3 regions of the Alcanivorax sp. IL2 genome follow, and region 1 is predicted to be linked to each of the others. Evidence: predicted binding sites of a transcription regulator. Region 1 holds the regulator's gene; each other region holds the start of a gene.
What was found. The regulator LexA, encoded in region 1, represses DNA repair genes until DNA is damaged. The targets are predictions, from matches to a motif close to TACTGTNTANNTANACAGTA.
Positions count from the first base shown of each region.

Region 2: uvrA (excinuclease ABC subunit UvrA) is a predicted target of LexA. The motif match lies at 1,535-1,554, and genes of this name have one in related genera.
Region 3: hrcA (heat-inducible transcriptional repressor HrcA) is a predicted target of LexA. The motif match lies at 1,233-1,252, and genes of this name have one in related genera.

Region 1 covers NZ_CP179932.1:2,016,346-2,019,583, forward strand. Annotated here, with positions in the region: gene ACMG4N_RS09410 (DUF6482 family protein) at 1-28, shown strand, start outside; gene ACMG4N_RS09415 (TatD family hydrolase) at 100-930, opposite strand; gene ACMG4N_RS09420 (DUF1499 domain-containing protein) at 878-1,294, opposite strand; gene lexA (transcriptional repressor LexA) at 1,326-1,940, opposite strand; gene ACMG4N_RS09430 (cyclic nucleotide-binding domain-containing protein) at 2,259-2,909, shown strand; gene ACMG4N_RS09435 (universal stress protein) at 3,068-3,238, opposite strand, start outside.
Region 2 covers NZ_CP179932.1:3,538,833-3,542,070, forward strand. Annotated here, with positions in the region: gene ACMG4N_RS16270 (MFS transporter) at 1-536, opposite strand, end outside; gene ACMG4N_RS16275 (response regulator transcription factor) at 776-1,426, shown strand; gene uvrA (excinuclease ABC subunit UvrA) at 1,569-3,238, shown strand, end outside.
Region 3 covers NZ_CP179932.1:76,340-79,577, reverse strand. Annotated here, with positions in the region: gene recN (DNA repair protein RecN) at 1-658, opposite strand, end outside; gene ACMG4N_RS00370 (RDD family protein) at 694-1,212, opposite strand; gene hrcA (heat-inducible transcriptional repressor HrcA) at 1,355-2,404, shown strand; gene grpE (nucleotide exchange factor GrpE) at 2,645-3,238, shown strand, end outside.

The DNA of each region.
Region 1 (3,238 bases):
GCGCTTTCACTGGCGAAGCCAGAGCTGAAACGTTGCCAGGCCCAAGCCGTCGGATTGGGGGCCTCCCACAACAAAGAATGGGATCCTGGATGCCTGGAGTCAGAGGTTAGGTGTAAACAGCGCTCGGGCATTGGCAGAGGTCAACTGCGCTACGCTGGCCACATCCTGCTCCCGCAAAGTCGCCACCCGTTTGCCAATCCAGGGTAGCAATGAAGGTTCATTGCGCCGTTTTTTCGGAGGGGGTTCCGGCAGGTCGCGGGGCAACAGATAGGGGGCATCGGTTTCCAGCAACAGCCGGTTATCCGGGATATTGTGCACCAGCTCGGCCAGCGGCTTGCCGCGGCGCTCATCGCACACCCAGCCGGTGATGCCGATGTGGCAATCCAGATCCAGATAATCGAAAAGCGCCTGACGCGAGCCGGTAAAGCAGTGTACGACCGCACCGACAAGGTGATCCCGGTGGGCTTTCAGAATGGGTGCAAAGCGCTCGTGGGCATCGCGTTCGTGGAGAAACACCGGTAGCCGGTATTCCACAGCCAGGGCGAGCTGGGCCTCGAAGGCACGTTCCTGGTCCGGGCGTGGGGAAAAGTCACGATTGAAATCCAGCCCCATTTCGCCGGCGGCTTTTACGGATTTCTGGGTTAGCAATTCCCGTAGCTCCTTTTCCAGGGCAGGGGAGTAGAAACGGGCGCTATGGGGATGCAGGCCGGCAGTGGAAAACAGGTCATCGTGCTGGCTGGCCAGCTCCATGGCCAGGCGGGATTCGTCCACATTGGTGCCGGTCAGTAGTTGCCAGGTCACCCCGGCAGAACGGGCCCGTTCGAGTACCTCATCCTGATCATCCCGGAACTGCTTGTCGGTCAGATTGACGCCGATATCAGCCCAATGGGGAATGTCGGTCTTGCAGTGAGTAGTGTGAGGTTCTTTCATCAGGGGCCTGCTCCGCCAGTTGTTCGCGCAGGGATTCTACCCGACGACGGTTGGCACCTAAATCCCAGTAGCCCACTCGCGATGCGGAACGAACCTCTACCACGCCGTCTTCACGAATATAGAAGGTCACATCATCCACGAAACGCAGCAGTCGGCTGGAGAAGCGGGCCTGAATACGGGACTGGCCGACCACATCGAACTCGACGCGGTCAAGCTGCCGCAGCAGAGCCTGTAGACGAGTCATGCTGGCCTTGCGAGTTTTTGCTACTTGCAGAGGCGCTACCCGGCGATCTTCGTCTTTGGCCAGGCTGGAGACGCAGTTGGGCGAATCCGGGCAGGGAGCGAGCAGATGCGTATCGGACATGGCGGCAACACTCATAAATAGCAGAATGGCACTAGTAAGAATTCGGATCACGGATCAACCCCACGAAAATCCCCTCGATGATCAGTTGATCAGCCGGCACCTTGATGGGCTCATAAGCTTCATTAGCCGGTAACAGGGTGGCGCTGGATTTATTCAACTTTAGGGTCTTCACTGTGACTTCTTCGTCAATGCGGGCAACCACGATCTCTCCGGAGCGTGCCACGTTGGATTTGCGCACGGCAATCAGGTCGCCATCAAAGATGCCTGCTTCGATCATGCTGTCGCCCTGTACCTTCAACAGGTAAGTAGGGCGTTGCTTGAACAGACCCTGGGGCACCGGCACGGTGCGTTCCACATTTTCGATGGCCTCAATGGGGACCCCTGCGGCCACTTTGCCGACTATCGGTAATTCTTCTTCCGACCAGTAAGCATTGTCGAGCAATTGAATGCCCCGGGAGCGGTCACTGTGGAGTTTGATAAAGCCCTTGCGTTCCAGGGCTCGCAAATGGTCAGAGGCGGCATTTTTGGACTGAAAGCCCATGATGTCGGCAATTTCCGCGCGAGTGGGTGCCATACCGGTATCGGCGATACATTCGCGGATACAGTCCAGCACCTGTTGCTGGCGATCGGTGAGTTTGCTGCTCATAACCTTCTCCATGTTTCCCGCAGGATTTCGGTTCCATACCCGGGCGTCATCGACGCTTCTGGCTAACCAGGCTGTCAGCCAAGGCTGACAAACAGTGCTACAAAACCGATGCTAGCATAGGTACTGATAATATGAACAGTGCTATTTGAACAGTTGTGGTGGGCTGAATTTCATCGCTTTCGGGAGGATATCGTTGCCCTGTGACTGCGGTGGCACTAGCATAATGCAAGGAGCGTCTGGATGGTTGCGGGTCTTTGTGTTGATTCGCCCTGCAGGCAGGCTCTTCGATAATAATTCCATCAGACCTGGGGATAGTAGATGGAGCAGGCCAATAATAATGACTTCGGCCAACAACGGATCCGGCAGCTGTTATCCGGTGTTCCGTTTTTCAATGAAATTGCCCGTGACGATCAAAGCGAATTTGCCCAGCTTGAGCACAATACCCGCCTTTGGGTAGCCGGTTCCGGTGATACTGTGATTCGTGCCGGGGATGTGGATTCCACCCTGTATTTCCTGCTGCGAGGGCAGCTTGAAGTGCTGTCTGATACCACCGGCGAAGCGCCGCTTTATTACGTATCGCCGGGGGAAGTTTTTGGCACCCTTTCCATGTTGCTCGGCACCCCGCGCAGCGCCACTATCAAGGTGTCAGAGACTGCCCGTGAAGCGGTATTGGTGAGCCTGGATTTCAATGAATTCAATGAGGATGACAGCCCTTATTCGTTGACCACCCGGCTGGCGTTCTTTCACATGATCGTTCATCACATCCGCTGGACCCTGGAAGTCAAACGTATGCAGTCGCCAGATCATGAACTGGTTCAGTCTATGCGCAAACTTCCGGTTTTCCATGGCGAAAAAGGCAGCCGCGAAGAACTGGCCGCCCTCAAGGTGCAGGCCCAGGGCCTGGCGGAGCTGCTATGTCGCTGGAACGAAGAGGGAGCGGAAGGGACGGGGGCGTTGCAGCTAACGTGAAGGCAGTTAATAGTTAACAGTGAATAGTGAACAGTTTCGCGGAACAGGTTTTCTGTTTTGTGAACGCAAGAGGCCGCGTCCAGGGGATGGACGCGGCCTCTTACGTTTCAGTCAGGGATGCGCCGGCACGCGCGCTATTAACTATTCACTGTTAACTATTAACTGCCTTTCTGATCCACTTTCACCGCCAACACATCGCAATGCGCCCCCGGTACCAGGCCGCGGGCGGTAGAGCCCAGTAGCAGGGCCAGGCCGCTGCGGGTGTGGCTGCCGACCACGATCAGATCGGCGTCCAGCTTGTCTGCCTGATCAAGGATGGTCTTCTCGAT
Region 2 (3,238 bases), 1.5 Mb from region 1:
ACGCCCATCACCGAGGTCATCCAGAACAGGCCGGACAGGCCCAGCCAGCTGGCCAGTAACGGGCCGAGAATCAGGGCCAGTACAAAGGAGCCACCCACGGACATGCCGATCAGGGCCATGGCCCGGGTACGATGCTTTTCGCTGACCACATCACCGATCAACGCCATGATCACACTGGCGATGGCCCCCGAGCCCTGCAAGGCGCGCCCGGCAATGACACCATGAATATGGTCACTCATGGCCGCCACCACGCCCCCCGCCACAAACAGAAGCAGACCGATCAACAACAACGGTCGCCGTCCGAAGCGGTCGGAAAGCATGCCAAACGGAATCTGCAGCAGGGCCTGCATCAGCCCGTAGGCACCGATAGCGGTACCGATCAGCAGCGGTGTCGCGCCTTCCAGGGATTGCCCGTAGACCGCGAAAATCGGCAGAATCATGAACAGGCCGAACATCCGCAGCGCAAAGATGGTCGCCAGGTAGCCGGTGGTTTTCAGCTCTGTCCGCTGCAGGACACTGGAGGAAGATGCCGACATGAACGCTTGTTGCTCCAAAACGGGTGGCCGCAAGTCACGGCCGCTACAAAAAGGCGGGCAGTGTATCAGATTCCCCACGGGGCCGGACCAGGACACAGTGCCCCACTTTGGAGTCCAGGAATCGTGAAATCCGTAAAACCGGGCAATGGTAAATTGAACCCCGGTCAAAGCGGTGATAAATTCACATGCTGATCAGTTTTTTTTCTTAGGCTCCGCCTGAGACATCATGGACGGCATCGATGAACAGCCCACAACAAACTCAACAAGTTTACGTAGTAGGCAGCCAGCAACTGCAAAACGCCCTGCTCACCGAATTTCTCGTCAAGGAAGAAGTGGCTACCAAGAGCATTCCCTCGGTGGAGACGATCTCAGTGGAGACCCTGCGGGAATTTGACCAGAACCTGTTTCTGGTGGATTACCACAGTGTCGATGTGAACGAGGTAATCGCTCACCTTCTGGAAGCCGATCAGGAAGTGGACAACGACGTTCTGATCGCCCTGTTCAATGTGGACAGCGACGACTCCCTATCCCGACTGGCAGGCCTGCCCATGGTCAACGGCGGTTTCCAGCATGACTGCCCCCAGGCACTGCTGAGCAAAGGCATCAAGGCCATTTTCGACGGCGAGCTGTGGTTCCCACGCGCCGTGCTGCAGGCCTATCTGATGAAAAGCCGCACCTTCAACAAGACCTTCTCCCGCAGCGAGGTGAACCTCACCGACCGGGAAGTGGAAGTGCTGAAAGTGATGGCCACCGGCGCCAAGAACTCGGAAATCGCCACCAGCCTGAATCTGAGCCCGCACACCATCAAGACGCATATCTACAACATCTTCAAGAAAATCAATGCGTCCAACCGCCTGCAAGCGGTGAACTGGGCACAGGAAAACCTCTAGCAACGCTTCATACAACACGCACCGTGCTGCACGCCTTGCGTGCAACATGAGGCGTGTTGCGGGCAGCGACCACATTCTTTTGCCCTTCACACGAATTCGCCTATACTGCCCTGTTCATTTTGACAGTAGTCAGGGGTAGTTGATGGATACCATACTGGTTCGCGGTGCACGGACTCATAACCTGAAGAACGTGGACCTGGATATTCCCCGGGACAAGCTGGTGGTAATCACCGGTCTGTCCGGTTCAGGGAAATCCTCACTGGCCTTTGACACGCTTTACGCAGAAGGCCAGCGCCGCTATGTGGAGTCCCTCTCCACCTATGCCCGCCAGTTCCTGTCGATGATGGAAAAGCCCGATGTGGACCACATCGAAGGGCTCAGCCCGGCGATCTCCATCGAGCAGAAATCCACCAGTCATAACCCGCGATCCACCGTCGGCACCATCACCGAAATTTACGACTATCTGCGCCTGCTGTTCGCCCGGGTGGGCGAGCCCCGCTGCCCGGAGCATGAAGCGCCGCTGGCCGCCCAGACCATCAGTCAGATGGTGGATCAGGTGCTGGCCATGGAAGACGGCAGCAAACTGATGCTGCTGGCGCCAGTAATTCGCGAAAAGAAAGGCGAGCATCTGCACCTGTTCGAGGAGCTGCGCGCCCAGGGCTTTATCCGTGCACGCATTGACGGGCGCATCTATGACATGGATGACACCCCGGATCTGGACAAGAACAAGAAGCACACCATTGAAGTGGTGGTGGATCGCTTCAAGGTCCGTGACGACCTGCAGAACCGGCTGGCGGAATCCTTCGAAACCGCCCTTAACCTGGCGGACGACATCGCCATCATTGCGCCCATGGACGGCGACGGCGAGGAAGTGACCTTCTCCGCCAAGTTTGCCTGCCCGCACTGCGGCTACTCCATCCCCGAACTGGAACCGCGACTGTTCTCTTTCAACAATCCGGCCGGCGCCTGCCCCAGCTGCGACGGGCTGGGCATGAAGCAGTTCTTCGACGAGGACAAGGTGATCAATTCCGACGAGCTATCCCTGTCGGAAGGCGCCATCCGCGGCTGGGACCGCCGCAACGTCTACTATTTCCAGATGCTCAATTCCCTGTCTCAGAGCCTGGGTTTCGACATGGACGTGGCATTTCAGGAGCTACCCAAGGATATCCGCAAGAAAGTGCTCCACGGCACCGGCAAGGAAAGCATCGAATTCCGTTACCTCAACGACCGCGGCGACATCATCAAGCGCAACCACCCGTTCGAGGGCATCATCCCCAATATGGAGCGACGCTACCGGGAAACCGAATCTGATGCGGTACGCGAGGACCTGCTCGGCTACATGTCCACCTCCAGCTGCCCCAGCTGCAATGGCTCGCGACTGCGCGAGGCGGCCCGTCATGTGTTCATCGAAGAAACCACCCTGCCGGAAGTGGTACGGTTGGCGGTGGGCAAGGCCCACGGCTACTTCAGCGACCTGAACCTGCCCGGCAGCAAGGGCGAAATCGCCGACAAGATTCTCAAGGAAATCCGCGACCGCCTGCAGTTTCTGGTCAACGTGGGGCTGGAATACCTGACCCTGGAGCGCAGCGCGGAAACCCTGTCCGGCGGCGAGGCCCAGCGTATTCGTCTGGCCAGTCAGATTGGTGCCGGCCTGGTGGGCGTCATGTACGTGCTGGACGAGCCCTCCATCGGCCTGCACCAACGTGATAACGAGCGCCTGCTCAGCACCCTCACCCGCCTGCGTGACCTGGGTAATACCGTGCTGGTGGTGGAGCACGACGAGGAAGCCATCCGCCTGGCCGACCACGTGAT
Region 3 (3,238 bases), 1.6 Mb from region 1:
CGTTGCCCAGACGCTGCTGTTCCTGCTCCAGCTGTTCCAGTTCGCCGTCCTGCAGGGCGAGGGCGTCCAGCTCTTCCAGCTGGAAGCGCAGCAACTCTTCCTTTTCGTTTTGCTCGCGGGCCTGATTCAGGGCATCGTCGTGTGCCCGGCGCGCTTTTTGCCAGTGGCGCCAGTGTTCGCGAACGGTGTTGGCTAGATCGCGGGCGTCGGCAAAGTTGTCCAGCAGCTGCCGATGGGCTTCTTTCTTCATCAGGGCCTGGTGTTCGTGCTGGCTGTGGATGCTGATCAGCCGCTCGCCCAGTTCCCGCACTTCCGCCAGCGGAGTGGGGGTGCCGTTCACATAGGCCCGGGAGCGACCATCGGCGCGTACGGTGCGGCGCAGCAGGCACTGGTCGTCATCATCCAGCTCCCGGTCGGCCAGCCACTGGCGGGCGGTCGCGTTGTCGCTGACATCAAAGGTGGCGAGTACCTCAGCCCGGTCGTGGCCGTGGCGGACGATGCTGGAGTCGGCTCGATCGCCCAGGGTCAGGCCCAGGGCATCGATGATCACGGACTTGCCCGCCCCGGTTTCCCCGCTGATTGCGGTGAGGCCGTTCTCCGGCTCCAGTTCCAACTGGTCCACGGTGGCAAAGTGACGAACGCTCAGATGGGTCAGCATGGTATCTCTCCGAAACGGGCGAGTCAGGGTGACGATTAGCGGCTGGCAGGGACCTGTATCACCTGGGTGCTGGCCAGCAGATCGTGCAGGCAGCGGCGATCACCGCGGAATATCAGCAGCGGGTCGACAAGCATGACCAGGTTGATGCCGGGCACCTGTGCCAGCACATGGAACAGTAGATAGCGCAGACCGTAGAGTTTGCCGGGGGGCACGTCCAGCTGCTCCATGCCGATAATTTTCATGCCCAGCAGCCACTTGCCGATGGTCTGCTGGCGGTTGAACAGCAGCCAGCCCTGCAGGGCCAGGAAGATTACTTCGCCGACAATGAACCAGACCAGGGTGGCGGTCAGGTCGAGAGCGCCATTGTTAGCCATCATGTCAGCCCAGGTGCCGGAAAAGAACACGATAGGGCCGATAATGGCGAGCTGGACCAGGCCGTCGATCAGGGCACCGAAAAAGCGATACCAGCGGCTGGCAAGCGCCGGGTTGTCCAGAGTCGGGCGGTTCTGTGTGTCGGCGGCGGGGCTCTGGTAGGGGTTGCTGTTGTCGGTCATGGTGACGTCCTTGTTACGATAACTGTTCTTTTGGGCAGTGGTTGTAATCTTAGGGGATTCCGGTCGCCAGTGTAAGCCCCCGATAAACTCCGAACGAGAAGGCTATATAATGTCGTACTGATTTTCTGGTACATATACCGCTATGACGAAGCTGGATCTGAACGAACGCAAACAACGATTGCTGATGGCGCTGGTGGAGCGCCATATCCGCGACGGTCAGCCGGTGGGGTCCAAGACCCTGGCTTCCGGCAGTGGGCTCACCGTGAGCCCGGCCACCATCCGCAATATCATGGCGGAGCTGGAAGATCTTGGTGTGCTGACCAGCCCTCATACGTCTGCCGGGCGCGTGCCCACGGAGCTGGGTTACCGGTTGTATGTGGACTCCCTGCTGGCATCCAGTGTCATGGATCGTCCGGGCCACCGCTCACTGAAAAAGGAGCTGGGTCAGTTACTGGCGCCGGAGCAGTCGCCCCAGGAGTTGATTGCCCAGGCATCGCGAACCCTGGCGGAGCTGACCCGCATGGCCGGGCTGGTGGCGGTGCCGCGCCGGGAGGTGACGACCCTGCGCCAGGTGGAATTCTTGCCGTTATCGGGCAAGCGGGTGTTGGTGGTACTGGTGGTCAACCGCTCCGAGGTGCAGAACCGCATTATCCATACCGACCGGGATTACGATGAGGTGGAGCTGCGCCAAGCTGCCAACTACATCAATCACACCTATGCCGGCTGTGACCTGAACAGCATCTGCGATGGGTTGCTTAACACCATGAATGCAGATCGGGCACAGATGGATGTATTGATGGAGACGGCGGTCGCTGTCGCGGGCAAGGCATTACGCACTGAGCAGGAGGATTCCGATTATGTGGTGTCCGGTGAGTCCAACCTGCTGAAGTCCGCAGAAGCCGACAATATCGGTCAGTTGCGCAACCTGTTCGATGCGTTCAGCCACAAGCGCGACATCTTGCACCTGCTGGAGCGCTCCATGAAAGCGGACGGGGTGCAGATCTTCATCGGCCGGGAATCCGGCTTCCAGCCATTCGAGGACTACTCGCTGATCTCGGCTCCTTACCGGGCAGACAATGGTCCGGTGGGCGTCCTCGCCGTGGTCGGCCCCACCCGCATGGACTACGAAAAGGTCATCCCCACCGTGGATATCACCGCCAAAATCCTCTCGGCGGCCCTGACGCAGCTTTAGGGCAGTTAACAGTTAACAGTTACGCGAGATCGCTCCGGAGGGGTGCAAATGCAGGCACCCGCGAGCAGGCTTCGGGCGCGGCCGCCGGGGTCTCTGTAATCACGAAGCTCTATCGCGAGCTGTGAACTATTCACTATTAACTGTTAACTGCCTTTCCTTCCCCCCTTGAATCCTCGCCATCCGCTCCCATATATTTGCCCGCTTTCCTGGAAAAGCCCGGATTGGGATGTGGAGTAGAGAATGAGTGATCAGGAAAAAGACCCTAAAAACGCCGAGGCGCAGGTAGAGACTGCCGAAGAGCAGCAGGCGGCAAAGGAGGCTGAAGCGGCCCAGGCAGAGCCTTCCGCGCCAGAAGAGCCCTCAGCGGAAGAAAAGCTGGCAGAGGCGGAAGTCGAGCTGGCCAAGGTCAAGAAAGCCCTGAGTGAGGCGGATATCCGCGCTCAGGCGGAAATCCAGAATGTGCGCAAGCGCGCCGAGCGGGACGTGCAGCACGCCCGCAAGTTTGCCCTGGAGAAGTTTGCCGGCGATCTGTTGAGCGTGGCGGACAACCTGGAGCGCGGCCTGGCCGCCCTGGATGCCGACGACGACGCCCTGCAAGGTGCCCGCGAAGGTATCGAGCTGACCCTCAAGTCGCTGCTCGATGCGTTTGCCAAGTACAACCTGGAGCAGATCAGTCCGTCTGATGAGCCGTTCAACCCGGAACTGCACGAGGCCATGACCATGGTGCCGGTGCCCAATGTGGAGCCCAACACCGTGATTGATGTGTTGGAAAAGGGCTACCAGCTCAATGGTCGCCTGATCCGCCCGGCCCGCGTCATCGTCAGCAAGGCGGCT